DNA from 3 places in the Streptomyces sp. NPDC059861 genome. Region 3 is predicted to be linked to each of the others. Evidence: predicted binding sites of a transcription regulator. Region 3 holds the regulator's gene; each other region holds the start of a gene.
The links. The regulator HrcA, encoded in region 3, represses chaperone genes, less so after heat shock. The targets are predictions, from matches to a motif close to TTNGCACTCNGNNNNNCNGAGTGCNAA.
Positions count from the first base shown of each region.

Region 1: groES (co-chaperone GroES) is a predicted target of HrcA. The motif match lies at 2,528-2,554, and genes of this name have one in related genera.
Region 2: groL (chaperonin GroEL) is a predicted target of HrcA. The motif match lies at 6,206-6,232, and genes of this name have one in related genera.

Region 1 is NZ_JBHWJQ010000009.1:188,264-198,110, reverse strand. It holds gene ACFV6X_RS11235 (methyltransferase domain-containing protein) at 1-685, opposite strand, end outside; gene ACFV6X_RS11230 (polysaccharide deacetylase family protein) at 839-1,693, shown strand; gene ACFV6X_RS11225 (polysaccharide deacetylase family protein) at 1,693-2,487, shown strand; gene groES (co-chaperone GroES) at 2,701-3,009, shown strand; gene groL (chaperonin GroEL) at 3,125-4,747, shown strand; gene ACFV6X_RS11210 (ester cyclase) at 4,853-5,560, opposite strand; gene ACFV6X_RS11205 (SDR family NAD(P)-dependent oxidoreductase) at 5,686-6,459, opposite strand; gene ACFV6X_RS11200 (MOSC domain-containing protein) at 6,542-7,210, opposite strand; gene ACFV6X_RS11195 (LysR family transcriptional regulator) at 7,290-8,186, shown strand; gene ACFV6X_RS11190 (WhiB family transcriptional regulator) at 8,246-8,572, opposite strand; gene ACFV6X_RS11185 (response regulator transcription factor) at 8,953-9,564, shown strand.
Region 2 is NZ_JBHWJQ010000007.1:117,825-127,671, forward strand. It holds gene ACFV6X_RS08670 (hypothetical protein) at 120-689, shown strand; gene ACFV6X_RS08675 (MFS transporter) at 700-2,184, opposite strand; gene ACFV6X_RS08680 (NADH:flavin oxidoreductase) at 2,330-3,460, opposite strand; gene ACFV6X_RS08685 (class I SAM-dependent methyltransferase) at 3,667-4,341, shown strand; gene groL (chaperonin GroEL) at 4,421-6,043, opposite strand; gene ACFV6X_RS08695 (cold-shock protein) at 6,362-6,565, opposite strand; gene ACFV6X_RS08700 (MoaD/ThiS family protein) at 7,019-7,294, opposite strand; gene thrC (threonine synthase) at 7,376-8,665, opposite strand; SAM riboswitch class I at 8,684-8,839, opposite strand; gene ACFV6X_RS08710 (glucosyl-3-phosphoglycerate synthase) at 9,011-9,847, shown strand, end outside.
Region 3 is NZ_JBHWJQ010000013.1:86,753-96,599, reverse strand. It holds gene dnaJ (molecular chaperone DnaJ) at 186-1,325, opposite strand; gene hrcA (heat-inducible transcriptional repressor HrcA) at 1,326-2,342, opposite strand; gene ACFV6X_RS14390 (MBL fold metallo-hydrolase) at 2,581-3,327, shown strand; gene ACFV6X_RS14385 (DUF3097 domain-containing protein) at 3,357-4,163, shown strand; gene hemW (radical SAM family heme chaperone HemW) at 4,860-6,092, opposite strand; gene ACFV6X_RS14375 (SpoIIE family protein phosphatase) at 6,120-8,060, opposite strand; gene ACFV6X_RS14370 (AMP-dependent synthetase/ligase) at 8,306-9,847, opposite strand, start outside.

The DNA of each region.
Region 1 (9,847 bases), on a different contig from region 3:
TCACGTCCCCGCCGTCCGAGATCCACTCCGCCTCGGCGGCGTCGGGCACCGCCTCGTGGGGGATGCCGGGCGCGACCTTGAGCGCGGCGTGCGGGGCGGTCGCGGCCGCCCGGACCGCCCAGGACAGGGGCGGCGAGTAGGCCTCCGGGTCGAAGATCCGGCCCCGCCCGCCGCGGCGCGCCGGATCCACGAAGACCGCGCCGTACGCCGACACGTCCACCTCGCTGACGTCCGCCTCGCGCACCTCGACGAGCCCGTCCAGGCCCAGCGCCTCGGCGTTCGCCCGCGCGACGGCCGCCGTCAGCGGGTCGCGGTCCACGGCGAGGACGCGGATCCCGGCGCGGGCGAGGGCGATCGCGTCGCCGCCGATCCCGCAGCACAGGTCGGCCACGGAGGTCACGCCCAGCTCGACGAAGCGCCGCGCGCGATACGTCGCCACGCTCGCCCGTGTCGACTGCTCGACCCCGTTGGGCGTGAAGTACATGCGCTCCGCGTCCGCCGTCCCGAACTTGGCCACCGCACGCTGTCGCAGCCGCGCCTGGCCGAGGGCCGCCGACACCAGATCGGCCGGATGGTCGCGGCGCAGCCGGGTGGCGACGGCGAGTTCCTGGGCGGGGTCGGTGCCGCGCACCTCGTCGAGGAGGGCCCGGCCTTCGGGGGTGAGGAGAGGGGCGAGGTCGTTCACCGGGACATTGTCGGCCAGTCGGTGGATGGTCCGCCTCCGGCGGCGGTGTCAGCGGGGGTTCGGGGGCGGGGCCTGGGAGGATCCGGCCCCATGGAACTAGTAGTACAAAATGACAAAAAAGGGCCGAATGGCCGCCGGAGGGCCACGACGACCATGGCGGGGGTCGCCGTACTGACCGCCGCCGCCATCGCCTCGGGGTGCACGCGGAGCACCGAGGCGCCGCCGCCCCTCAAGGCCCCTCCGGCCCGCGCCCTGGACGGATACGCCGCCAAACTCCGCGCCGAGCAGGCCGCCCGGGTCGCCGCCGCGAAGCGCTGGGGCCTGAAGGAGACCCCGCTGCGGGCACCGGCACCGCCCGCCCGGAAACCGCAGATCACCACCCGCGACGGCTTCGAGGTGGACGGACACGAGGAGCAGGGGCTCCCGCCGGTCTTCACCACCGTCCCCACCAAGGAGAAGGTCGTCTTCCTCACCATCGACGACGGCGCCGAGAAGGACCCGGCGTTCCTGCGGATGATGAGCGACCTGAAGATCCCGTACACCGCGTTCCTCAGCGACTACCTGGTGAGCGAGGACTACGGCTACTTCCGGAAGATGCAGGCCAGGGGAGTCACCCTGAACAACCACACCCTCAACCACCCCTACCTGCCCGGCCTGTCCTACGAGGAGCAGAAGAGCGAGATCTGCGGCATGCAGGATGTCATCGAGGAGCGCTACGGCAAACGCCCGCTCCTGTTCCGCCCGCCCTACGGCAACTACAACTCCGACACCCTGCACGCCGCCAAGGACTGCGGCGTCACCCACGTCCCGCTGTGGAACGAGGAGGTCTTCGTGGACCGCTGGGACTACCGCGAGTGGGACCGCGACATCCACCCCGGCGACATCGTCCTCAGCCACTTCCGGGGCACCGACGACTGGGCCGGCGAGATGCCCGACATGATCCGAGTCTTCCTCGACAAGGTCACGGCGAAGGGCTACGCGGTGGGCCGCCTGGAGGACTACCTGTGATTCGGCGCGGGTGGACGGCCGGGGTCGCGCTGCTGCTGGCCCTGCTCGCCGGCTGCGCCCTGCCCGACGGCCCGCACGGGCGGTCCGTGGAGGCGGGGGCGGCACCCGGCTCCGCGGCCTCGCAGCCCCCGCCCCACCGCCGCTGGGGGCTGTCCGCGCCGCTCTCCCCACCGCCCTCGCCGCTGCGTCACCCCGCCCGGCCGGTGGACGGGCTCGCCCCGGTCCTGGACCGCATCCCGACCTCCCGCAAGGTCGTCTTCCTCACCTTCGACGACGGCGCCGAGAAGGACCCGCGCTTCGTCGACATGGTCCGCGAACTGCGCCTGCCGGTCAGCATGTTCCTCACGGACAGCGTCGTCGGCCCCGGCTACGGCCACTTCGCGCGGCTCCGCTCTGTCGGCGCGAGCGTCCAGAACCACACCCTCGACCACGCCGCCCTGCGCGGGCTGCCGTACGCCGGCCAGCGCGCCGAAATCTGCGGCCAGCAGCAGAAGCTCCGCGTCCGCTTCGGCGTCCGCCCCCATCTGTTCCGCCCGCCCTACGGCACGTACGACACGACGACCCGGAAGGCGGCCGCGGACTGCGGCATCAAGGCGATCGTCCTGTGGCGCGCCACGATGAACGCGGCCGATCTCACCTTCACGAAGGGCCCCGTCCGCCTGCGCCCGGGTGACATCGTCTCGGTCCCCTCGACCGAGACGCCCGAGCCCATGCTCCGCGAACGCACGACCCTCCTGCTCCGGCGGGTCCAGGAGGCGGGGCTGACGGTGGGGCGGCTGGAGGACTACCTCTGAGGTGCGGCACCGGTCGCCACGGCCGACGCGCCGCGGCGAATTGGCACTCCGCTTGACCGAGTGCTAACCGCAGTCATAGTCTCGGCTCTGGCACTCCCCACTGGAGAGTGCCAACACAGCGACGGGCAGGTCCGGCACCCGCGACGACGGATCCACCTGGTCGCCACCTCAGACAGTTAACCCCGTGAGATCTCCGAAGGGGGAGGTCGGATCGTGACGACCACCAGCTCCAAGGTTGCCATCAAGCCGCTCGAGGACCGCATCGTGGTCCAGCCGCTCGACGCCGAGCAGACCACCGCCTCTGGCCTGGTCATTCCGGACACCGCCAAGGAGAAGCCCCAGGAGGGCGTCGTCCTGGCCGTGGGCCCGGGCCGCTTCGAGGACGGCAACCGTCTTCCGCTCGACGTCTCCGTCGGCGACGTCGTTCTCTACAGCAAGTACGGCGGCACCGAGGTGAAGTACAACGGCGAGGAGTACCTCGTCCTCTCGGCTCGCGACGTCCTCGCGATCATCGAGAAGTAGTTCACCCACAGCACACCGTTTGAGCTGCGCCCCTGGCCCCCGCGACCGATAACGAAGCCGGGCGTCCGGGGCGCAGTTCATTTACCGCAGACTTTCCGAGAGGGCTCCCGCTGCCATGGCGAAGATCCTGAAGTTCGACGAGGACGCCCGTCGCGCCCTCGAGCGCGGCGTCAACAAGCTCGCCGACACGGTGAAGGTGACGATCGGCCCCAGGGGCCGCAACGTCGTCATCGACAAGAAGTTCGGCGCCCCCACCATCACCAACGACGGCGTCACCATCGCCCGCGAGGTCGAGGTCGAGGACCCCTTCGAGAACCTCGGCGCCCAGCTGGTGAAGGAGGTGGCGACCAAGACCAACGACATCGCGGGTGACGGTACGACCACCGCGACCGTCCTGGCCCAGGCGCTGGTCCGTGAGGGCCTGAAGAACGTCGCCGCCGGCGCCTCCCCGGCCGCCCTGAAGAAGGGCATCGACGCCGCGGTCAAGGCCGTCTCCGAGGACCTGCTGGCCTCCGCCCGCCCGATCGACGAGAAGTCCGACATCGCCGCCGTCGCCGCGCTGTCCGCCCAGGACCAGCAGGTCGGCGAGCTGATCGCCGAAGCGATGGACAAGGTCGGCAAGGACGGTGTCATCACCGTCGAGGAGTCCAACACCTTCGGTCTGGAGCTGGACTTCACCGAGGGCATGGCCTTCGACAAGGGCTACCTGTCGCCGTACTTCGTGACGGACCAGGAGCGTATGGAGGCCGTCCTCGACGACCCGTACATCCTCATCCACCAGGGCAAGATCTCCGCGATCGCGGACCTCCTGCCGCTGCTGGAGAAGATCATCCAGAGCAACGCCTCGAAGCCGCTGCTGATCATCGCCGAGGACGTCGAGGGCGAGGCCCTCTCCACCCTCGTCGTGAACAAGATCCGCGGCACCTTCAACGCCACCGCGGTGAAGGCCCCCGGCTTCGGCGACCGCCGCAAGGCGATGCTCCAGGACATGGCGACCCTCACCGGCGCCACGGTCATCTCCGAGGAGGTCGGCCTCAAGCTCGACCAGGTCGGTCTGGACATCCTCGGCAGCGCCCGCCGCGTCACCGTCACCAAGGACGACACCACGATCGTCGACGGTGCCGGCAAGAAGGCCGACGTCGAGGGCCGCATCGCGCAGATCAAGGCCGAGATCGAGGCCACGGACTCCGACTGGGACCGCGAGAAGCTCCAGGAGCGCCTCGCGAAGCTGGCCGGCGGCGTGTGCGTGATCAAGGTCGGCGCCGCGACCGAGGTCGAGCTCAAGGAGAAGAAGCACCGTCTGGAGGACGCCATCTCCGCGACCCGCGCCGCGGTCGAGGAGGGCATCGTCTCCGGTGGTGGCTCCGCGCTCGTCCACGCCGTGAAGGTGCTCGACGACAACCTCGGCAAGGAGGGCGACGAGGCCACCGGTGTCGCCGTCGTCCGCCGCGCCGCCGTCGAGCCGCTGCGCTGGATCGCCGAGAACGCCGGCCTGGAGGGCTACGTCATCGTCTCCAAGGTCGCCGAGCTGGAGAAGGGCAGCGGCTACAACGCCGCCACCGGTGAGTACGGCGACCTGATCAAGTCCGGCGTCATCGACCCGGTCAAGGTCACCCGCTCCGCCCTGGAGAACGCCGCCTCCATCGCCTCCCTGCTGCTGACGACCGAGACCCTGGTCGTCGAGAAGAAGGAAGAGGAGCCGGAGGCCGCGGGCCACGGCCACGGCCACGCGCACTGACCTCAGCCACACCTGGCGAGGCCCGGCACCCGATGGGTGCCGGGCCTCGTTGTTTCCCCTCGCGGGTCTGTCCGTACCTGTTCGGCCTGTACCTGTTCGGCGGCCCTATCGCTCCATCTCGTCGAGGACGCCCAGCTGTTCCATCAGCCCCAGCCGGTCGTACTCCCACCATCCCTCGGCGAGCTTCCCGTCCCCGCCGCACCGGAAGACCGTGGTACCCGTCATCGTGACGGCCTTCCCGGTGGCCGCGATCCCCAGGAACTCGCCCTTGTGCGTGCCCTTCCAGAACCACCGCGCGCACACCCGGTCGCCCTCGGCGATCAGATCCTCGATGCTGAAGGCGAAGTCGAACCCGTCCCGCCAGACCCGCATCTCGCGCCGGACGTGATCCATCCCGATCGTGTCCTCCACGTTCGCCGGATCATGACCGCGGTAGTGCTCCGTCATCACCTCGTCCAGCGGCGGCAGCTGACCGGGCGTCCCCGCCAGGTCGAAGAACCGCCGGACCGTGGCGCTGGACAACTGCTCGTCCCGGATCACGTCCAGATCGGTGAACGTCGGCATCTCGTCGCACAGGGCGATCATGTCCTGAAAGATCCGGTCGGTCTCCGGGAGGGTCGAGTTCCGCATCGCTTCCTCGTACGACGGGAACTCCACTATCTCGATGAAGTGCGACGCGTCGCCCCGGTCCTTCCCGATGAGACTGTGCGTCGCGGTCCGCTTGCCCTTGGTCTGCTCGACCCAGGCGTCCATCAGCCGATCCAGCTCCTGGAACCGGGTGGTCTTGCAGTCGATGACCTGCACGAATGTCATGGCCCGCCTCCCGTCCCCCCTGGGTTCCGGTGCACGGCTCCATTGTCCCACCAGGTCCGCCCGGCGCCTGGCCGCCGCCGAGGAGCGGCGGCCCCGCGACCACGGCCGGAGCGCGGTGACACCGGCTACTGAGGCCCGTACTTCCGTCCCGCCCGCGAGCTGACGCCGCCGAGCAGTCCGCGCGGCGCCACCTTCACCACACCCATGAGGGCCTTGTAGCGGGGGTCCGGGACCGAGAGCGTCTTGCCGCGGGCCAGGTCCGCGAGGGCCGAGGCCACCAGCTTGTCCGCGTCGAGCCACATCCAGCCCGGGATGTTGTCCGTGCCCATGCCGGCCCGCTCGTGGAACTCGGTGCGGACGAAGCCGGGGCACAGCGCCATCAGCCGTACGCCGGTGCCCGCCAGGTCGCGGGCCGCGCCCTGGGTGAACTGGACGACCCAGGCCTTGGACGCACCGTAGGTGCCGCGCGGCAGGAACGCCGCGACCGAGGCGACGTTCACGACGCCGCCGCGGCCCCGCTCCCGCATCGCGTCGGTCGCCGCCGACGTCAGTCGCAGGACGGCCTCGCAGTGCACCTTGAGCATCTTCAGCTCGTCGGCCATGGAGACGTCGAGATAGCGGCCCTTGTTGCCGAAACCGGCGTTGTTGATCAGGAGGTCGACGGGGTTCTTGCGGTCGGCGAGACGGGAGGCGACCGCCTCGATGCCGGCGTCGGTCGCCAGGTCGGCGCCGAGGACCTCGGCCTCGATGCCGTGCCGGTCGTGCAGTTCGGTCGCCTGCTCGCGGAGGCGTTTGGTGTCGCGGGCCACCAGGACGAGGTTGTGCCCGTCCGCCGCCAGCCGCCGCGCGAACGCGGCGCCGATTCCCGCGGTCGATCCCGTAATCAGAGCCGTTGTCATGGACCAAGGGTAGTGACCCGGGCTGCGCGCCGACGGGCGCCGACAGTGAAGTTTTAGCGGGTTACACCCTCGTGACCTGCGGTCAGGCGTCCTGGGGCGCCGCGTACCCGCTCGCCATGTCCAGCCACTCCGGGTGCAGGGCCGCGCCGGCCACCAGCAGCCGCGGCAGCAGCCTCCGCTCCGTCGTCCCCGCGCGGAACGCCAGCGCGACGCTTACCTCATGGGCCGGCCGGTGCACGATCTCGACCGGGTCGCCCGCACGGATCTCGCCGGGCTCCAGCACGCGCAGATACGCCCCCGGAGCCGCCCGCCGCGTGAACCGCTTCACCCATCCCCGTTCATCCAGATGGCCCTGGAAGGTCCGGCAGGGGATCCGCGGCGAGGTGATCTCCAGCAGCACCTCGCGCCCGATCCGCCAGCGCTCGCCGATCAGCGCCCCGGAGACGTCGAGGCCCGACGTCGTGAGGTTCTCGCCGAAGCAGCCGTTGGTCAGGGGGCGCCCCAGCTCGCGCTCCCACGCGTCGAGGTCCTCGCGCGCCATCGCGTACACGGCCTGGTCGTCGCCGCCGTGATGGCGGGTGTGGCACACCGCGTCCCCGGCCAGCCCGCTCGCCCCGACGCCCTTGGGGCCGGGTGCCGCCACGCGTACGGGTTCGTCGACCGGGCGCTTGTCGATCCCGGTGATGCCCTGGGGGTGGTCCGTGTAGGTGACGGCCTTCGCGCGGCCCAGGTTCACAGACAGAAGCCTCATGGCGGAACGGTAGGCGACAAGGGTCAAAGCGTCCACGCATTATTACCCGTGACACCCAAGACTCGCTTATGCTTGAAGGGTGATCGAGGCTCGTCATCTGCGCGTCCTGCGCGCCGTCGCCGCCACCGGCTCCTTCTCCGCGGCGGGGCGCGAGCTGGGCTGCACACAGCCCGCCGTCAGCCAGCAGATGAAGGCGCTGGAGACCTCCGTGGGCACGCCCCTGCTGGTGCGCACCGGACGGGAGATGCGGCTGACGCAGGCCGGCGAGGCGCTCGTACGGCACGCCGCGGGCATCATCGCCGGGCTCACCGCGGCCGAGGAGGAGGTCGCCGCGATCGCCGGGCTGCGCGCCGGGCGGGTCCGGCTGGTGTCCTTCCCCAGCGGCAGCTCCACGCTCGTGCCGACCGCCCTCGCCGCCCTGCGTGCCGCACATCCGGGCACCCGGGTGTCCCTGGAGGAGGCCGAGCCGCCCCAGTCCGTCGACAAGCTGCGGGCCGGCGACTGCGACGTCGCGCTCGCGTTCCGCTACGAGGGTGCGGCGGGCGCCGAGGAATGGGACGACCTGGTCGTACGGCCGCTGCTGAGCGACCGCCTGGTGGCGCTGGTGCCCGAGAGGCACCGGCTCGCGCGGTCGGGGTCCGTCGCCATCGGCGAACTCGTGGACGAGCCGTGGATCGCGGGCTGCCCACGCTGTCGCGGCCAGTTGATCGAGGTGTGCGCGGGGGCCGGCTTCACGCCGCGCATCGACTTCGCCACCGACGACTATCCGGCGGTGGTCGGCCTGGTGGGCGCGGGGCTGGGAGTGGCGGTGCTGCCACAACTGGCGATCGAGTCCGTACGGCCCCGGGGGGCGCGGGCGGTGACGCTGGAACCGGCGGTGCGGCGGGAGATCGTCGCGCTGACGCTGCCCGATCTGGCGCAGGTGCCGGCGGTGCGGGCGACGCTGGATCAGCTGGCGCGGGCGGCGACCCGCTAGCCACGCGCGTCGGAGATCAGAGACACGCTCGGGCGTGCTCCATCTGGAGAAACGTTCCTTCAGGTGTTCGAAGCGGTGTTGCCGCCCGTCGACGCCGGCACCAGCCGGTGACGGGCCCTACCCATGAGCTCCTCGCGCTCGTCCTCGGTCAGCCCGCCCCACACGCCGTACGGTTCGCGCACCGCCAGGGCGTGTGCCGCGCACTGGGCGCGGACAGGGCACCTCATGCAGACCTCTTTGGCCGAGTTCTCGCGAGCGCTCCGCGCCGCCCCGCGCTCACCTTCCGGATGGAAGAAGAGCGAACTGTCGACCCCGCGACAGGCGGCGAGGAGCTGCCAGTCCCATAGGTCCGCGTTCGGTCCGGGAAGGCGGGAGAAATCTGCCATTGTGTGACCCCTTGTAGCCGTTCTGAGCGGATACGGTGCCCACGACCGTACATCTACGATCTAAGGAGATGAAAATATGACTCATTGCGAATCTAGCCTCAGACACCAGTAGATGGGAAGAAATGGGTCTAAATGGGGCACGAGTGTGATGAAAGATTGCGGGTCCCTCGTGCATGTCTGCACCGTGTCCGCGCCCTCACGTAGAGTGCCGAAGATGGCACACGGCCCCGTAACTCTTTCGAGTGACCGTCGTTGAGAGTGCGGAGGCGGTTGAAAACACAAGCGCTCGGGCAGGCGTCCGAGACGGTCGACCGCACAGGTGACGATTTCGTACCAGCCTGGAGGCTCAAGGTGACGCGCATCAGCTGCGGAGGGCGGCCATGACTTCCGTCCTCGTCTGCGACGACTCCCCGCTTGCCCGAGAGGCGCTCCGCCGCGCGGTCGCGACCGTGCCCGGTGTCGAGCGCGTGACGACGGCGGCCAACGGCGAGGAAGTCCTCCGCCGCTGGGGTGCCGACCGCTCGGACCTGATTCTGATGGACGTACGCATGCCCGGACTGGGCGGCGTCGAGACGGTGCGGCGGCTGCTGTCCGCCGACCCCGGTGCGCGCATCATCATGCTCACCGTCGCCGAGGACCTCGACGGAGTGGCCCTCGCGGTCGCCGCCGGCGCCCGCGGGTACCTGCACAAGGACGCCTCGCGGGCGGAGCTGCGTGCCACGGTCACGCAGGCGCTCGCCGACCCGACCTGGCGGCTCGCCCCGCGGCGGCTGCGGTCCGCCGAGATGGGTGCGGCGCCGACGCTCACCGCGCGTGAGATCCAGGTGCTGGAGGGCATGAGCCACGGCCGCTCCAACGCCGAGATCGGCCGCGAGCTGTTCCTCTCCGAGGACACGGTCAAGACCCACGCCCGCCGTCTGTTCAAGAAGCTCGGCGCCTCGGACCGCGCACACGCGGTGGCGCTCGGTTTCCGCTGGGGTCTGGTGCGCTGACGCGTGTCCCGGTGAGCGGGGGCGGCGACGAGCCCCCGCTCGGGTGGGGGAGGAGGCGACACGATGGGGGTACCTCCCTGCCGGTCCGGGAACGCCGGCCCGCCGCACGGCGCCGCCCGCACCGGGCCCGTGCGGAACCCGCCGGGCTCCGTCCCGCACGCCGCGCGCCTGGGTGCGTGGGTGGTGTGTCGGGTCTGTGCCGGGCGCGCCTTCGAGGCGACGGCCCGCCGGACCCGTACCAGGTGCTCGGATGGGTCACGTGTCCGTGGGGACGCCCGACGGA
Region 2 (9,847 bases), on a different contig from region 3:
AGCCTTCTCCGGCCGGCTGCGGAACACGATGGGGTGGGAAGCCGGTGGTGTACGAGTCCGTCATGGGCTCGTACCATCGCAAGCCCGCGTCATTCAGGAAGGACCACAGGCGACCGATCATGAATCACGCTCAGCTCACCGCTCTGGGGCGCGCTCTCCGGTTGCTCGGGGAGCATGGGGAGGCTCTCGGCGGGGACACCCCGGACGCGCGGTTGCACGAGGTCAAGGCCGATCTGCGGCGGGCTCTCGATCTGCTGGAGGAGAGCGTCACCACCGCCGCGCCCAGCACCCGCTGCGCCGAACATCCGACGGGACCCGTCGACGAGAGCGCGCCCGACCGGTGTCTGCTGTGCGAGACCCGGCGCCGGGCCGCCCGGCGGGCCGAGTTCAACGGGCCCGCCGCGCCCGCCGCCTCCACCGGGTCCACGCCGTCCCGGTACGGCGTGCGCGGTGACCGGCCGCAGCCCCAGCAGCGGTGGCTGCCGGAGCTGTGGAACGGACAGGAGTGGCAGTTGTGCGGCACCCCGCGCCGGGACCGCCGGGAGGCCGAGCTGTACCTGGCAGCCCAGCGGCGGGGTTCGCGGCCCGCGATGGCCTACCGGCTCGTGCACGAGTTCACCGACTACGAGGTGCTCCGGGTCTGGGGCACGCCGGTGCGGGTCGACATCGAGCCGATGGGAAATCTTTGAGCGACGGCGCTCACGCCTTCGCGGACTCCGGCAGCGGCCTCGGCATCCCCGAGGGTGCCGCCCCGGACGCCTGACCCCCCGGGTTCTGTCGGGGCAGGAACGACGCGACCACGAACGCGAGGAGCGCGGCTCCCGCGCCGACCGCCAGCACCGTGCGGAAGCCCTCCCGCGACGGCAGCGCGAACGAGCCGAACGTCGTCGTCATCTGGGCCAGGATCACACCCGCGACGGCGCTCGCCACCGACGTACCGATGGACCGCATCAGCGTGTTGAGGCTGTTCGCCGCGGCCGTCTCCGACGCCGGTACGGCGCCCATGATGAGCGCGGGCATCGAGCCGTACGTGAAGCCGATGCCGGCGCCGATGACGCAGGAGACCAGGACGAAGTGCCACACCTGGTCCATGAGGGCGATGTCGAGGACGTAGCCCGCCGCGACGATCAGGGCGCCGATCATCAGGGTGACCTTGGGGCCCTTCGCCTTGGAGACCGCCGCCGACACAGGCGCCGTGGCCATCATGACCAGGCCGGACGGGGCCATGACCAGGCCCGCCGCGAGCATCGACTGGCCGAGGCCGTAGCCCGTCGCCGACGGCAGTTGCAGCAGCTGCGGAATGACGAGGGACATCGCGAACATCGCGAAGCCGACGGCCACCGAGGCGAGGTTCGTGACCAGGACCTGGCGGCGGACCGTGGCGCGGAGGTCCACCAGCGGCTGCCCGACGCGCAGCTCCCACCAGCCCCAGACGAGAAGGACCACGACGGCCACGCCGAACAGGCCGAGCGTGGTGCCGCTGGTCCAGCCCCAGTCGGCGCCCTTGGAGATGCCCAGCAGCAGGCAGACCAGGCCGACCGCCATGCCCAGGCCGCCGACCAGGTCGAAGCGGCCACCCGTGCGGACCTGGGACTCGGGCACCAGGGCGAGAACGAGGACGCCGGCCACGACGCCCAGCACGGCCGAGGTCCAGAACAGGGTGTGCCAGTCGAAGTTGTCGGCGATCAGCGCGGCGGCGGGCAGGCCGAGGGCGCCGCCGACGCCGAGGGAGGCACTCATCAGGGCGGTGGCGGAGCCGAGGCGTTCGGCGGGGAGTTCGTCGCGCATGATGCTGATGCCGAGCGGGATCACGCCCGACGCCAGCCCCTGGAGGACCCGGCCGACGATCATCGGGCCGAGGTTGTCGCTGAGGGCGGCGGTGACCGAGCCCGCCACCAGCATCACCACGCTGACCAGCAGCATCCGCCGCTTGCCGTACATGTCGCCGAGCCGGCCCATCACGGGCGTGGCCACGGCGGCGGCGAGCAGGGTGGCCGTGACGGCCCAGGCGGTGTTCGAGGACGAGGCGTACAGCAGCCGCGGCAGCTCCGGGACGATCGGGATGACCAGTGTCTGCATCAGGGACACGACGATTCCGGCGAAGGCCAGCACCGCCACCACGGCGTTCGGCCTCGGCGGGGCGGAACCCCCGGTCGGGGCGGGGCGGGCAGGGGTGTCGGGCATGGATGGCCTCCGTCGCGGACATGCGAAGTACTTGACTCAGGCAACCTTAAGTCAGTTGATTGACTTACTCAAGAAAGACAGGTCAAGGTCACGCAAAGAGGGGCGGAACCCAGGTCGTCCCAGGTACCGCCCCTCACACGTGGTCTCAGCTCAGCGAGCCGAGCGCCCCCGCGTCCCACGCCGTCAGCTCGTCGAAACGCCCCGCCAGCACCTTCTGGGCCCACCGCGGATCCTGGAGCAGCGCCCGTCCCACGGCCACCAGGTCGAACTCGTCACGCTCCAGCCGGTCCAGCAGGTTGTCGATGCTTCCCACCCCGGCCCCCTCGCCCGCGAACGCCCTCAGGAACTCCCCGTCCAGGCCGACCGACCCCACCGTGACGGCGGCCTTGCCGGTGAGCTTCTTGGTCCAGCCCGCGAGATTGAGGTCCGAGCCCTCGAACTCCGGCAGCCAGTAGCGGCGGGTCGAGGCGTGGAAGCCGTCGACGCCGGCCGCCGCCAGCGGGGCGAGGATCGCCTCCAGCTCCTGCGGGGTCCCGGCGAGCCGCGCGTCGTAGGCGTCCTGCTTCCACTGCGAGTAACGGAAGAAGATCGGGAAGTCCGGCGAGACGGAGGCGCGCACGGCGGCCACGATCTCCGCCGCGAACTTCGTACGGGCCACCGGGTCACCCCCGTAGGCGTCCACACGCCGGTTGGTGCCGGCCCACAGGAACTGGTCGATGAGATAGCCGTGGGCCCCGTGCAGCTCGACGCCGTCGAAGCCGATCCGCTCGGCCGCCGCGGCCGCCTCGGCGAAGGCCAGGACGACGTCGTCCAGGTCCTGCTGGGTCATCACCCGGCCGGTCCCCTCGGTGCCGTCCGTCCGCACGCCGGACGGACCGACCGCGGGCGCCTCGGGGTACGGAGGCTGACCCTGACGGCGCACCATGCCGATGTGCCACAGCTGCGGCACGATCTTCCCGCCCGCCGCGTGCACCTCCTCGGCGACCTTCGCCCACCCCGCCAGCTGCTCCTCGCCGTGGAAGCGCGGCACGTCGTCGCTCTCCCCGGCCGACTCGTGCCCGACGTAGGTGCCCTCGGTGACGATCAGACCCACGCCCGCGCCGGCGCGCCGGGAGTAGTACGAGGCCACGTCCGCGCCGGGGATGCCGCCCGGCGAGAACTTGCGGGTCATCGGCGCCATCACGATCCGGTTGGGGACGGTCAGGCCGCCCACGGTGAAGGGCCGGGCGAGGACCTGGGCCGCTCGGGAGATGTCGGGGGAGGCGGTGACGGTCACGTGGGGGCTCCTCGGGGTTGCCGGTCGGCGGTCGGGCACACGCACGTGCTTCACGGGAGACTCATGCGTATGCGAATTATGCGTATGCATAGAAGCACACTTCCGCGACAACCGCCCTCCGCCGCCCGCCATTCCGGGCCGTCCCGCACGACTTCATGTGATCCGGGCCACTCACAGGCAGCACGTCCGGGCGGAAGAATGCCCGTATGACGAAGCCCGCCGCCCTGGTGCCCCCGCAGGAGCTGGGGCGATCCGCCGTGGTGGCCAACAACACGATGAACCGGGAGCGCGGCCTCGCCGGCGTCAACAGCTACACCCGCGAGCTGGGCCTCGACCCCCTGCGCCGGCTGACCGGCCGTCCCGCGCCGTCCTGGCTGGACCTGTGCAGCGGCGAGGGCCGCGCCCTGCGCGAGGCGGCCTCGGTCCTGCCCTCCGACGCCGTGCTCACCGGCGTCGACCTGGTGGGTCCACTCGTCCCCGCGCCGGCCCCGCCCACCGTGCGGGAGGTCGTCGCCTCGGTCGCGACCTGGACGCCGGTACGGACGTACGACCTGATCACCTGTGTGCACGGGCTGCACTACGTCGGCGACCAGGTCGGGCTGCTCGCCCGCGCCGCCTCCTGGCTCGCCCCGGACGGGCTGCTGATCGCGCACTTCGACCCGGACTCGATACGCGACGCGGACGGCTCACCGGCCGGCCGGGCGGCGGTCGCGGCGCTGCGGCGGGCCGGATTCGGCTACGGCCCCCGGCACCACCGGCTCACCCTGCGCGGCGGGCGCGCGGTGCGGCTGCCGTTCCGTTACCTGGGCGCCGACCCGGCGGCGGGGCCGAACTGGACCGGCCAGCCCGCCGTCGCCTCGCACTACGCCCCCGCGGACTGAGAACGCCCGAGGGCGGCACCCCCTGTCTCCAGGGAGTGCCGCCCTCGGTACTTACGGACGGGTCCGATCCTCTGAGGGATCAGAAGTCCATGTCACCGCCCGGCATGCCGCCGCCGGCCGGGGCCGCGGCCTTCTCCGGCTTGTCGGCGATGACGGCCTCGGTGGTGAGGAAGAGCGCGGCGATGGAGGCGGCGTTCTGCAGGGCAGAGCGGGTCACCTTCGCCGGGTCGATGATGCCCTCGGCGATCATGTCGACGTACTCGCCGGTCGCGGCGTTCAGACCGTGGCCGACGGGCAGGTTGCGCACCTTCTCGACGATGACGCCACCCTCGAGACCACCGTTGACGGCGATCTGCTTGAGCGGGGCCTCCAGGGCGAGCTTCACGGCGTTGGCGCCGGTCGCCTCGTCACCCTCGAGGTCCAGCTTCTCGAAGACCGTGGAGGCCTGGAGCAGGGCCACGCCACCACCGGCGACGATGCCCTCCTCGACGGCCGCCTTCGCGTTGCGAACGGCGTCCTCGATGCGGTGCTTGCGCTCCTTGAGCTCGACCTCGGTGGCGGCACCGGCCTTGATGACGGCCACGCCGCCGGCCAGCTTCGCCAGACGCTCCTGGAGCTTCTCGCGGTCGTAGTCCGAGTCGCTGTTCTCGATCTCGGCGCGGATCTGGTTGACCCGGCCGGCGACCTGGTCGGCGGAGCCGGCGCCGTCGACGATGGTGGTCTCGTCCTTGGTGATGACGACCTTGCGGGCGCGGCCCAGGAGGTCCAGGGTCGCGTTCTCCAGCTTGAGGCCGACCTCCTCGGAGATGACCTCGCCGCCCGTGAGGATGGCGATGTCGCCGAGCATGGCCTTGCGGCGGTCACCGAAGCCCGGGGCCTTGACGGCGACGGACTTGAAGGTGCCACGGATCTTGTTGACGACCAGGGTCGACAGGGCCTCGCCCTCGACGTCCTCGGCGATGATCAGCAGCGGCTTGCCCGACTGCATGACCTTCTCCAGGAGCGGGAGCAGGTCCTTGACGTTGGAGACCTTGGAGTTGGCGATGAGGATGTACGGGTCCTCCAGCACCGCCTCCATGCGCTCCATGTCGGTGGCGAAGTACGCCGAGATGTAGCCCTTGTCGAAGCGCATACCCTCGGTGAGCTCCAGCTCCAGACCGAAAGTCTGGGACTCCTCGACGGTGATGACGCCTTCCTTGCCGACCTTGTCCATCGCCTCGGCGATGAGCTCGCCGATCTGGGTGTCGGCGGCGGAGATGGAGGCCGTGGAGGCGATCTGCTCCTTGGTCTCGACCTCCTTGGCCTGGTCGAGCAGCGCACCGGAGACGGCCTCGACGGCCTTCTCGATACCGCGCTTCAGAGCCATCGGGTTGGCACCGGCGGCCACGTTGCGCAGGCCCTCGCGGACCAGCGCCTGGGCGAGAACGGTGGCGGTGGTCGTACCGTCGCCGGCGACGTCGTCCGTCTTCTTGGCGACTTCCTTGACCAGCTCGGCGCCGATCTTCTCGTACGGGTCCTCGAGCTCGATCTCCTTGGCGATGGAGACACCATCGTTGGTGATCGTGGGGGCGCCCCACTTCTTCTCGAGGACGACGTTGCGGCCCTTGGGGCCGAGCGTCACCTTCACGGCGTCCGCGAGCTGGTTCATGCCGCGCTCGAGGCCGCGCCGCGCCTCCTCGTCGAACGCGATGATCTTGGCCATGTGAAGTGGTCCCTCCAGGACTGGGGGTGATTCCTTCGGACCGCGCCCGCGCCCGCGACGGACGGCTCGCCTGCCCCGTGGTTCCTTGCCCCACACGGCTTGCGGCCTCACCGACCCGGTCCTTCTTTGTCACTCTCACCTTCAGAGTGCTAACGCCAATGATTAGCACTCGCCCCTGCCGAGTGCAAGCGCCTCCCCGGATCCGGGCGAGGTCTGCGCCGCCCGCGGACACGCCCCGGCCACGCACGCCGAAGGGCCCGCGCCTCCGGGGAGGCACGGGCCCTTCGAACAGAAATGTCACATACGGTGGTCGCGCGCTTAAGCGGTGAGACGAACCATGTCGGCCTGCGGGCCCTTCTGGCCCTGCGAGATCTCGAACTCGACCCGCTGACCCTCTTCGAGGGTCCGGTAGCCGTCCATCTGGATCGCGCTGTAGTGGACGAAGACGTCCGCACCACCGTCGACCGCGATGAAGCCGTACCCCTTCTCCGCGTTGAACCACTTGACGGTGCCCTGAGCCATGCCTAACTCCCCTATTACTGGCCCTTGCACAGATCCACACTTCGCGGATCCGGGTCAGACCTCGCCCGCCATTTGCTGAGGGGCGTGCGCCGGAACGCGTCGACCGCGGCTGAATGTATCTGTCCAACTGCCGTCTGCAACAGGTCAATCGGACGAGAAATCTGGGCGTCGACGGTCGGTAATTTGCGGAGAATTCGCCCGGATTCAGGGCAAGTCGGGCTCCATAAAAGGAATGAAAGACGCAAAAGAGCCACACACTTTGGCTACTTCTCATCGCATCGGAGCCGGAACTCATATGCGCCCGGCATGTGGGGCCGCGACGCGTTCCCCAACTCTACCGCGCTCAACCACACTGAATTGCCCCCTCCGCTTCTCTCACGGAGGGGGCAGTTCGATGAACATTGAGTAATCGGAGTTACTCACGGTAATGCGCGGGCGGTTTCAGCGGGCCGTTCAGCCGCCGGCGACCGCCGGAATGATGGACACGCCGACGCCGTCCGGAGTGGCCGTCTCCAGGCCCTGCTCGAAGCGGACGTCGTCGTCGTCGACGTACACGTTGACGAAACGCCGCAGCTTGCCCTGGTCGTCCAGGACCCGGGCGGCGATACCGGTGTGGTTCTTCTCCAGATCGGCGATCACCTCACCGAGGTTCGCCCCCTCGGCGGGGACCTCGGCCTGGCCGCCGGTGTAGGTGCGCAGGATCGTGGGGATGCGGACGGTGACGCTCACGTTGAGACCTCCGGTGGAATGACGGACCTGGGGCACGGGGGAACTGCGCGGCCGGCCCCCACCGGCCCGCAGCATGACGGTTCAGACGAGTCCAGCCTCGCGGAACGACTCCAGGCTGGGCCGGATGGTGGCCGTCAGACCCGTACCCGCCACCGCGTCCAGCGTCTTCAGGCCGTCCCCGGTGTTCAGCACGACGGTCGTCAGCGACGGGTCCAGCACACCGAGTTCGACCAGCTTGCGCGTGACCCCGACGGTCACCCCGCCCGCCGTCTCGGCGAAGATCCCTTCGGTCCGCGCGAGCAGCTTGATCGCGTCCACGACCTGCTCGTCCGTCACGTCCTCCACCGCGCCGCCGGTGCGCCGCGCGATGTCCAGCACGTACGGTCCGTCGGCCGGGTTACCGATGGCCAGCGACTTGGCGATGGTGTGCGGCTTCTGCGGCCGGACGACGTCGTGCCCCGACTTGAACGCGGTCGACACCGGCGAGCAGCCTTCCGCCTGCGCCCCGAAGATCTTGTACGGCCGGTCCTCGACGAGCCCGAGCTCGATCAGCTCCTGCAGTCCCTTGTCGATCTTCGTGAGCTGGGAGCCGGAGGCGATCGGCACCACGATCTGGTCGGGCAGCCGCCAGCCGAGCTGCTCGCAGATCTCGTACGCCAGGGTCTTGGACCCCTCCGCGTAGTACGGCCGCAGGTTGACGTTGACGAAACCCCAGCCCTCGCCGGCCGGGTCGCCGATCAGCTCGGAGCAGAAACGGTTCACGTCGTCGTAGTTGCCCTCGATGCCGACGAGTTCGCCGCCGTAGACCGCGGCCATGACGACCTTGCCCTGCTCCAGGTCGTGCGGGATGAACACGCAGGAGCGGAAGCCGGCCCGGGCGGCGGCGGCGCCCACGGCGCCCGCGAGGTTGCCGGTGGACGAGCAGGAGAGGGTGGTGAAACCGAAGGCCCGCGCGGCCTCCAGTGCCTGGGCGACCACCCGGTCCTTGAAGGAGTGGGTCGGGTTGCCGGAGTCGTCCTTGACGAACAGCTTGCCGGGCTCGACGCCGAGTTCACCGGCGAGGCGGTCGGCCTGGACCAGCTCGGTCCAGCCGGGGTTCAGGTTCGGCTTGCCGGCCACGTCGGCCGGGACGGGCAGCAGCGGCGCGTAACGCCAGATGTTCGCCGGGCCCGCCTCGATGCGCTTGCGGAGCTCCTCGGCGTCGTACGCGGAGAAGTCGTATGCGATCTCCAGCGGGCCGAAACACTCCTCGCAGGCGAAGACCGGGCCGAGCGGAACACGGTGGCCGCATTCGCGGCAGGACAGCGCCGCGGCGGGACCGAGGTCGACGGTGGGGTTGCTGGTGCTGCTTTCGACAGTCTGCACAGCCATGTGAGGCGAGGCCCTTTCTCCTCATCTTCCTCACGACGCATCTCGCCGTGAGACGGAATTGGCACCTTCCCTAGCCGGGAGCCTCGCGGAACGATCGAGAACGATCTACGAGAACCGACTGGAGGGTTGCCGGGGCTTCAACGGGCCGTTTCCCTCTGCCCCTCTGGATGAGCTGTATGTGGTTGTTGTGCGGTGGTGAGAGCCGACGACCCCCGACATGCGATGGTCACCAGCGTTGTTCAAGACTGTAACCGAAGGCCAGGACAGTTGAGATAGTCGTCCGAACCGCGAGATGGATCACAGAAAACGTCCGCTCGCCGAGAGAACGCAGAGGAGCACCGGACTGTGCTGGAGGAAGTCGAGCGCTGGCTGAGCACCCGCTCCTGGTCGCTGGCCGACCGTCCGCTCCACAAGATCCTGGCCGCGAAGCGCGGCACGGGCCAGTCGATCAGTGTCGTGCTGCCCGCGCTCAACGAGGAGGAGACCGTCGGCGACATCGTCGCCGCGATCCGGCACGACCTCATGGAACAGGTCCCGCTGGTCGACGAGATCGTCGTGGTCGACTCCGGCTCGACCGACCGCACCTCCGAGGTGGCCGCCGCTGCGGGCGCCCGGGTGGCGCACCGCGACGCGATACTCGCGCGCATCCCGCCCGTCCCCGGCAAGGGCGAGGTGCTGTGGCGCTCCCTGCTCGTCACCCGCGGCGACATCGTCTGCTTCATCGACGCGGACCTGAGGGAGTTCTCCTCGGACTTCGTCACGGGCATCGTCGGCCCGCTGCTCACCGACCCCGACATCGCCCTCGTGAAGGGGATGTACGACCGTCCCCTGGGCAACGCGGCCGGGCAGGGCGGCCGGGTGACCGAGCTGATGGCCCGCCCGCTGCTGAACCTGCACTGGCCGCAGCTGGCCGGCTTCGTCCAGCCGCTCGGCGGCGAGTACGCGGCCCGGCGCTCGCTGCTGGAGCAACTGCCGTTCCCGGTCGGGTACGGCGTGGAGCTGGGCATGCTGGTGGACTCCTTGCATCTGGTCGGGCTCGACGCCCTCGCCCAGGTGGACGTCGGAGTGCGCAAGCACCGGCACCAGGACGGACAGGCGCTGGGCCGGATGGCGGCGGCGATCTACCGCACGGCCCAGCTGCGGCTGGCCCGCGGCCAGCTCGTCCGCCCCTGCCTCACCCAG
Region 3 (9,847 bases):
ACAAGTCCGAATCGGGCCTGCCACCCGGCATGGGCCGGCGGCAACCCGCGGAGCCCGCAGTCCCCGGCGTCCGCGAACGGGCCCGCCGACCGCCGGAACAACCCTTGCCGCCCCGGCCGGCCGGGCCCGCCCGGGGGACGCCCCCAGGCCCCCGGCCGGCCTCGGCAGCCGTGCCGCTCGCCCCGTCAGCGCCCGTTGAACGCGTCCTTCAACCGCGAGAACAACCCTTGCTGCCCCGGCTGGAACTGGCCCGTGGGCCGTTCCTCCCCGCGCAGCTTGGCCAGCTCGCGCAGCAGGCGCTCCTGCTCCACGTCCAGCTTGGTCGGGGTCTGGACCTCGACGTGGACGATGAGGTCGCCGCGTCCGCCGCCGCGCAGGTGGGTCACGCCCCGGCCGTGCAGCGGGATCGACTGGCCGGACTGGGTGCCCGGGCGGATGTCGACCTCCTCCATGCCGTCCAGGGTCTCCAGCGGCACCTTCGTGCCGAGGGAGGCCGCCGTCATCGGGATCGTGACCGTGCAGTGCAGGTCGTCGCCGCGGCGCTGGAAGGTCTGGTGCGGCAGCTCGTGGATCTCGACGTAGAGGTCACCGGCGGGACCGCCACCGGGCCCGACCTCGCCCTCACCGGCGAGCTGGATGCGCGTGCCGTTGTCGACACCGGCCGGGATCTTGACCGTCAGGGTGCGGCGGGACCGCACCCGGCCGTCGCCCGCGCACTCCGGGCACGGGTTCGGAACCACGGTGCCGAAGCCCTGGCACTGCGGGCAGGGGCGCGAGGTCATGACCTGACCCAGGAAGGACCGCGTGACCTGCGACACCTCACCACGGCCGCGGCACATGTCACACGTCTGCGCCGACGTACCCGGCGCCGCGCCCTCGCCGCTGCACGTGGAGCAGACGATGGCCGTGTCGCCCTGGATGTCCTTCGTCGTGCCGAAGGCCGCCTCGTCCAGCTCGATCTCGATACGGATCATCGCGTCCTGGCCCCGGCGGGTGCGCGAGCGCGGCCCGCGCTGCGACGCCGTACCGAAGAACGCGTCCATGATGTCCGAGAAGTTCCCGAAGCCACCCGCGCCGAAGCCGCCCGCGCCACCGGCGCCGCCGGCCTGCGACAGGGGGTCGCCGCCGAGGTCGTAGACCTGCTTCTTCTGCGGATCCGAGAGCACCTCGTAAGCGGCGTTGATCTCCTTGAACCGCTCCTGGGTCTTCGGATCCGGGTTCACGTCCGGATGCAGCTCGCGTGCGAGCCGCCGGAAGGCCTTCTTGATCTCTTCCTGCGACGCGTCGCGGCGCACGCCGAGGACGGCGTAGTAGTCCGTGGCCACTTACGACTCCGCCAGGATCTGTCCGACGTACCGTGCCACTGCGCGTACCGCTCCCATCGTTCCCGGGTAATCCATGCGGGTCGGTCCGACCACGCCGAGCTTGGCAACCGCCTCGCCGCCCGAACCGTAGCCCACCGACACCACCGACGTGGAGTTGAGTCCCTCATGGGCGTTCTCGTGCCCGATGCGCACGGTCATGCCCGAATCCTTCGCCTCGCCAAGCAACTTGAGGAGGACGACCTGCTCCTCCAACGCCTCCAGCACCGGCCGGATGGTGAGGGGGAAGTCATGTCCGAAGCGGGTGAGATTGGCCGTACCGCCGATCACCAGCCGCTCCTCCGTCTCCTCGACAAGCGTCTCCAGCAGGGTGGAGAGCACCATCTGGACAGTGCTACGGTCCTCCGCCTCGAAGGCCTCGGGCAGATCCTGCACCAGTTGGGGCACATCCGAGAAACGGCGGCCCGCGACCCGGCTGTTCAGCCGCGCCCGCAGATCCGCCAGCGACGCCTCGCCGAACGGGGCCGGGCAGTCGACCATCCGCTGCTCGACCCGCCCGGTGTCCGTGATCAGCACCAGCATCACACGCGCGGGTGCCAGCGACAGCAGCTCCACGTGCCGCACGGTGGAGCGGGTCAGCGACGGGTACTGCACGACCGCGACCTGCCGCGTGAGCTGCGCGAGCAGCCGCACGGTCCGGGTCACCACGTCGTCCAGGTCGACGGCCCCGTCGAGGAAGTTCTGGATCGCGCGCCGCTCCGGCGCGGTCAGCGGCTTGACCTCGGCCAGCTTGTCCACGAAGAGCCGGTAGCCCTTGTCGGTCGGGATGCGCCCGGCGCTGGTGTGCGGCTGGGCGATGAACCCCTCGTCCTCCAGCGCCGCCATGTCGTTGCGGACCGTCGCCGGGGAGACGCCGAGACTGTGCCGTTCGGTGAGCGCCTTGGAGCCGACCGGCTCCTCCGTGCCGACGTAGTCCTGGACGATCGCACGCAGTACCTGCAGCCGTCGTTCACTGAGCATCCGCGCGCACCTCCAGTACGTCGTCCCTGGGCGCTCCCCCTGGCACTCGACGCACGCGAGTGCCAGTCTTACCGGCCCAGTGTACGGCCGTCCGGTACACCCCGGGCAAGGCCCGTCCTGCCAGGTCGTGCCGGACGGGGGGTACGGCAGGCCCTGTCGACCCTGTCGCCGTGCTCCCGATTCCGGACGTTCGCCCCCGGGCAGGCGCGAACACCCCGACAGGGCCTAGCGTCGCCGTATGAGCGTGACTTGGGAAGAGGTGGGCTGGGAGCGGCTCGCGAGCGGCGTCGGGCGGTGCCGGCTGCCCGGGTGGGACTGCACGGTGGGGCTGGTGACCGGCAGGGGCGCGGCGCTGCTGATCGACGCGGGGTCGAGCCTCGCCGAGGGGGCGGGGCTGCGGGCGCGGGCGGAGGCTCTGGCCGGGCATCGTGTGACCCATCTCGCGCTCACGCACCCTCACTTCGACCACGTCCTCGGCGCGGCGGCGTTCGCGGGCGCGGAGGTCTTCGGCGCGGTCGGCGCCGACACCGTGCTCGGCGGCCGGCGCGGCCGGGAGGAACTGCGCGCGGACGCCGTCCGGCACGGCCTCGACGCCGCGACCGCCCAGGAGGCGGCCGACACCCTGGTCGCGCCCCGCCACCTCGTCTGCGGCGAGTGGACCCTCGATCTGGGCCCCGGCCGCCAGGTCCTGCTGGCCAACGTGGGCCCGGCGCACACGCCGTACGACCTCGCCGTGCTGGTCCCCGGGGAGCGCGCGGGCGAACCCGAGGTGGTCTTCTGCGGCGACCTCGTCGAGGAGTCCGGCGAGCCGCAGGCGGGCCCCGACGCCGTACCGTCCCACTGGCCCGCCGCCCTCGACCGGCTGCTCGGCCTCGGCGGCGAGGACGCGCTGTACGTGCCCGGTCACGGTGCGGTCGTGGACGCCGCGTTCGTGCGGCGCCAGCGTGACGCCCTGGCCGCGCGGTTCGGCGTGTCGCACGAATGACGTAAGGAGCTGTCCATATCGTCATGCGAATGCGCCAGTATTCTCCGGACCTGACACCGCCGTGGAAGAAGCCCCGACCCGTGCCGGAGGTCCCCGCGGAGCCCGGACTCGTGGTCGAGGAGCCGGGCACCGGTTTCTGCGGCGCGGTGATCCGCTGCGAGGCGGGCACGGTGACCCTGGAGGACCGCTTCGGCAAGCACCGGGTCTTCCCGCTGGAGCCACGGGGGTTTCTGCTGGAGGGCCGCGTGGTGACGCTGGTGAGGCCCGCCGCGGGGCCGGAACGGCCCACTCGCACCGCCTCCGGCTCTGTCGCCGTTCCCGGCGCACGCGCGCGTGTGGCCCGCGCCGGCCGCATCTACGTCGAGGGCCGGCACGACGCCGAGCTCGTCGAGAAGGTCTGGGGCGACGACCTGCGCGTCGAGGGCGTGGTCGTGGAGTACCTGGAGGGAGTGGACGACCTGCCCGCGATCGTGCGGTCCTTCGCGCCGGGCCCGGACGCCCGGCTGGGCGTGCTGGTGGACCACCTGGCGCCGGGCACGAAGGAATGGCGTATCGCCGAGTCGGTGACGAGCGAGCACGCCCTGGTGGTGGGCCACCCGTACATCGACATCTGGGAGGCGGTGAAGCCGTCGGCGCTGGGGATCCCCGCGTGGCCGACGGTGCCGCGGGGGCAGGACTGGAAGACGGGGGTGTGCCGGGCCCTGGGCTGGCCCTGGGAGAACACGGGGGCGGTGTGGCAGGCGATTCTGAAGCGGGTGGGGTCCTACAAGGACCTGGAGCCGGAGCTGCTGGGCCGCGTGGAAGAACTGATCGACTTCGTCACGGCCCCCGCGTAGAGCACACCCCGAGCACCCTCGCCCCCGGAGCCCCCGGCTCCCTACAGCGCGCCCCGGCCCCCGGAGCTGTCCCAGACTCCCGTACAGCGCGCCCCGGCCCCGGACTCGTGCACCGTGCCCCGACGGCGAGCCCCCGGACTCCCGGCCACCACGCACCGCCCCCAGGGCCCCGACCCCGACCCCCGGTCCCGGGCACCACACGCCACCCCAGGCCCCGAGCCCCCAGACTGCTGGCACCACGCACCACGCACCGCGCCCGGGCCCCGAGCCCCAGACTTCCGGGCCCCACGCACCGCCCCAGGCCCCGAGCCTCTGGCCACCACGCTCTACGCCAGTCCCCGAGGCCCCAGACTTCCGGGCACCACGCACCGCGCCCAGACCCCCGACCCCCGGGACTTCCGGGCACCACGCACCGCGCCCAGACCCCCGACCCCCAGGCTCCCGGGCACCACCCACCGCGCCCAGACCCCCGACCCCCAGGCTCCCGGGCACCACCCACCGCGCCCAGACCCCCGACCCCCGGACTCCCGGGCACCACCCACCGCGCCCAGACCCCCGACCCCCGGACTTCCGGTCACCACGGACCACGCCCCGGCACTCGCGCCCCCGGACTCCGTGCGCCGCGCCCCGGCCCCCGAGACCCCTGACGCCTGGGCCGCGATGCCGGGGAGCGCGCTCCCGGCGTCGGGCGCCGGGTCAGTCCACGAGGTCTCGTACCACGGCGTCCGCCAGCAGGCGTCCCCGCAGCGTCAGTACGGCGCGCCCCTCGGCGTACGGCGTCTCCTGGAGGAGGCCGTCCGCCAGGGCCCGCCGGGCGACCGTGCGGCCCTGTTCCCGGAGCAGCGACAGCGGCACGCCCTCGCGCAACCGCAGCTCCAGCAGGACGCGCTCCACGCGACGGTCCTCGTCGGAGAGCAGCTCGCGCCCGGCGCCCGGGGAGCGGCCCTCGGCCAGCGCGGCGGCGTAGGCACCGGGGTGCTTCACGTTCCACCAGCGCACGCCCCCGGCGTGGCTGTGCGCGCCCGGGCCCGCGCCCCACCAGTCGGCGCCCCGCCAGTACAGCTCGTTGTGCAGACAGCGGGCGGCGTCGGACGTGGCCCAGTTGGACACCTCGTACCACTCGAAACCGGCTGCGGACAGCCGCTCCTCCGCGATCAGGTACCGGTCGGCGTGCACGTCGTCGTCCGTCATCGGCACCTCGCCCCGCCGGATCCGGCGGGCAAGCTGCGTGCCCTCCTCGACGATCAGCGCGTACGCGCTGATGTGATCCGGCCCCGCGCCGAGCGCGGCGTCCAGCGAGGCCCGCCAGTCGTCGTCGGACTCCCCGGGGGTGCCGTAGATCAGGTCCAGGTTCACATGCTCGAACCCTGCGGCCCGGGCCTCCGCGACACACGCCTCGGGGCGGCCGGGGGTGTGCGTGCGGTCCAGGACCTTCAGCACGTGCTGCTTCGCGCTCTGCATCCCGAAGGACACCCGGTTGTAGCCGCCCTCCCGCAGGGCCGCGAGATACGCCGGGTCGACCGACTCCGGATTCGCCTCCGTCGTGATCTCGGCGTCCGCCGCCAGCCCGAACTCCTCCCGGATCGCCCCCAGCGTCCGGACGAGATCGTGCGCGGCCAGCAGCGTCGGCGTACCGCCCCCGACGAAGACCGTCCGGACCTCGCGGGGGTCGTCACCGAGCACCTTGCGGGCCAGCCGGATCTCGTCGATCAGCGTGTCGGCGTAGTTGTCGCGCGAGGCGAGCACGCCGCCCGTGCCGCGCAGCTCGGTGGCCGTGTAGGTGTTGAAGTCGCAGTAGCCGCAGCGGGTGGCGCAGTACGGGACGTGCAGATAGAACCCGAGGGGTCGGTCCGCCGCCCCGGCGAGCGCGGCCGGGGGCAGCGCGCCGTCGTGCGGGACGGGCTCGCCGTCGGGAAGTGCGGAAGGCATGTCCCCCATTGTCCCGTACGCCGGGCGTCACTCCGCCTGCAGCACCAGCAACGCCAGATCGTCCTCCGGCGGCCGTCCGCCGAACTCGTGCACCAGGTGCCGGATCCTTTCGGCGATCAGCTCCGCGTTCATCCCCGCGCACCCCGCCAGCGCCGCCGCCAGTCCGTCCCCGTCGTCGAACTGCCGCGAGCCGCTGCGCCGCTCGGTCACCCCGTCCGTGACGCACAGCAGGGTGTCACCGGGCCGCAGCTCGAAGCTCTCGCTGATGTACGTCTCGTCCTCCACGACCCCGAGCAGGGTCTGCGGCCGCGCGGCCGTACGGACGTCGCCGCCGGGCCCGAGGAGCAGCGGCAGCGGGTGTCCGGCGGAGGCGACGGTGCAACGGACGCCGCCGTCGAAGGGGGCGAGTTCGCCGTAGAGCAGCGAGAGGAAGCGGGTCTGCGGGCCGTCGCCGGGGCCTGCGGGGCCGACCAGGGCTCGGGCGGCCGCGTCGGCGGCCTCCGTGGCGTCGTCGAGGAGGAGCTGGTTGAGGCGGTCGAGGACGTCGGCGACGCGGTAGCCCTCGCGGGCGAGCAGCCGCAGCCAGGGGCGGGCCAGCCCGATCACGACGGCCGCCTCGGGCCCCTTGCCCTGCACGTCCCCGATGGCGAAGCACCAGCGCCCGTCGCCGGCCGGGAAGAGGTCGTAGAAGTCCCCGCTGGGCCCGCCCTTGTCGCAGGGCTCGTACACCAGCGCGCTGCGCACGCCGGGGATCTGCGCGACCGCGCCGGGCAGCAGGCCGCGCTGGAGCACGGCGCTGATGGTGGCCTGCCGGGCGTACTGCCGGGCCGCCCCGATGGCCAGCGCCACCCGCCGGCTGAGATCCTCGACGAGCCCGGTGATCTCGTCCGGGAACCCGGGGACGCCGGCCCGCCCGATGACCAGCGTCCCGAGCGGCCGTCCCCCGGCGACGAGCGGGTAGGAGAGGGCGCTGCCGCCGGGTGCGGTGGGGGACGCCCCGACGCCGGGCCCCGGGTCGGCGACCAGCCCCTCGGGCACGACGGACGCGCCGTCCCCCCGTCCCCTCCCGGGCCAGCAATCCACACCCCCCGCGTCCGACGGCCACGGGTACGGTGTCGGTCCCGACGGCGTCGGACCCTCCCCGCCGCGCGGTGGCTCCTTCTCCAGACAGCGGCGGAGTTCCTCGATCCGCTCCTCGCTGGCGTGCCACACCCGCGCCAGGCGCGTTCCGCCCGCCCCGCCACCCATGGCCTCGTCCGCCAGCCAGACCGCGCACCAGTCGGCGAGCCGGGGCACGATCAGCTGGCCGGTGAGCGCGGCGACCAGGTCCTCGTCCAGCTGTCCGGCGAGCAGGTCGGAGGCCTCGGCGAGGAAGGACAGCGCGCCCCGCCCGAGCCAGTCCCGGTCCCGCTCGGCCCGCTGCGGCGCGGGCGCGAGCAGCTCTGCGCCGAAGAAGTTCGTGTCCTCCGGGTCGTACCCCGCCGCGTCCGGGCCCACCTCGGCGGACATCCGCGCCCACACCGACTTGGCGCCCCGCCGGTACGTCACGCCCCAGGAGTCGGAGAGCGCGGCGACCAGCCGCAGCCCGCGCCCGTACTCCGCTGTCTCGTACGCCGTTCCGCCGTCCCCGTCGCGGGGCGGCCGTGAGGGATGGTGGTCGCAGACCTCGACGACGACGGCACCGGTGTCCGGTTCCAGCCGGCAGACGAGCTCGACATCGGTACCGGCGTGCACGACGGCGTTCGTCACCAGCTCGCTGAGGACGATCATCGCGTCATGGGCGAGCCGGTCGGTGAGCCCCTCGGCGCCGGGCAGTCCGAGGGCACTCCACTCCTGGAACGCCGTGCGCAGCAGTCCCCGCGCGGTACCCGGCGCGAGAGGGCTTCCGCCGAGAGCGGCGCGCACCTGTGCGCCGGGGCGCACGGCGGCAAGGGACCCGGACTCCCTCTGCGCCGGAACGGCCCCCATCTACGGCTGCCCGAGCGGCTCGGACCAATACGCCTCGATCACGTCCGACAGGGTGACAGACAGGTCCCGCCCATCAGCGCGGAGTTACCGAAGTGGCCAATTTCGACCAGAAAACGCCAGCCGTGCGTACAGGGGAGGCGCAAACCAACCCCGGGGCGCGGGCCTGTGTCCATATACAGCACGACCGCGTACGCGCGACCGGCCCTCGGAACGGCCGACCGCGCGTGCGTCCCCTCAGCGTCCCCTTACGCCTCGCGCGTCCCCTCGTACATCTCCTCCAGCAGATGCTGGTACTCGCGCTCCACCACGGGCCGCTTCAGCTTCAGGCTCGGCGTGATCTCCCCGTGCTCCACGTCCAGATCCCGGGGCAGCAGCCGGAACTTCTTGATCGTCTGCCAGCGCTGCAGCCCGGCGTTGAGCTGCTGCACATACCCCTCGACCATCGCCAGGGTCGCCGGCGCGGCGACCACCTCGGCGTACGGCTTGCCCTCCAGCCCGTTCTCCTGGGCCCACTGCATGATCGACGCCTCGTCGAGCGCGATCAGCGCGGTGCAGAAGTTCCGGTCGGCGCCGTGCACCAGGATGTTGGAGACGTACGGGCACACCGACTTGAACGCGCCCTCGACCTCGCTCGGCGCCACGTACTTCCCGGCCGAGGTCTTGAACAGGTCCTTCTTGCGGTCGGTGATCCGCAGATACCCGTCGGGCGACAGCTCACCGATGTCCCCGGTGTGGAACCAGCCGTCCGGCTCCAGCACCTCGGCGGTCTTCTCGGGCAGCCCGTGGTACCCCTCCATGATCCCGGGCCCGCGCAGCAGGATCTCGCCGTCCTCGGCGATCCGCACCTCGGTCCCGGGCAGCGGCTTGCCGACCGTGCCGGTCCGGTACGCCTCACCCGGGTTCACGAAGGACGCGGCCGACGACTCGGTCAGGCCGTACCCCTCCAGGATGTGGATGCCGGCGCCGGCGAAGAAGTAGCCGATCTCGGGCGCCAGCGCCACCGACCCGGACACACACGCCCGCAGCTGCCCACCGAAGGCGTCCCGCAGCTTGGAGTAGACGAGCGCGTCGGCCACCTTGTGCTTCGACGCCAGCGCGAACGGCGCCGACGCGGTCCCGGTGCGCCGGAAGTTGTCCTGCGTGACCTTCGCGTACTCGCGCGCGACACCCGCCGCCCACTGGAAGATCTTGTACTTGGCGGCGCCACCGGCCCGGGCCTTCGCGGCGACACCGTTGTAGACCTTCTCGAAGATCCGCGGCACGGCCGCCATGTACGTCGGCCGCACCACCGGCAGATTCTCGATGATCTTGTCGACCCGCCCGTCGACGGCGGTGATGTGCCCGACCTCGACGTGCCCGGAGGTCAGCACCTTGCCGAAGACGTGCGCGAGCGGCAGCCAGAGGTATTGCACGTCGTCCGGCCCGAGCAGCCCGGTCGAGGCGATCGCCTTCGCCATGTACGACCAGTTGTCGTGCGGGAGCCGGACACCCTTGGGCCGGCCGGTCGTACCGGAGGTGTAGATCAGGGTGGCCAGCTGGTCCTTGGTGATCGCGCCGACCCGCTCCTTGACCAGGCTGGGCTCCTTCTGCAACCGGGCCGCGCCCAGCGCCTCCAGCTCGGCCAGGCTGAGCACCCCGTCGCCGGTCTCCACGCCCTGCGCGTCGATGACGACGACATGCGTGAGCTCGGGCAGTTCGGCGCGCCTCTCCTGCGCCTTGGCCAGCTGCTCGGCGTTCTCCGCGACGAGCACCCGGCTGCCGGAGTCCGCGAGGATGTACGCCGACTC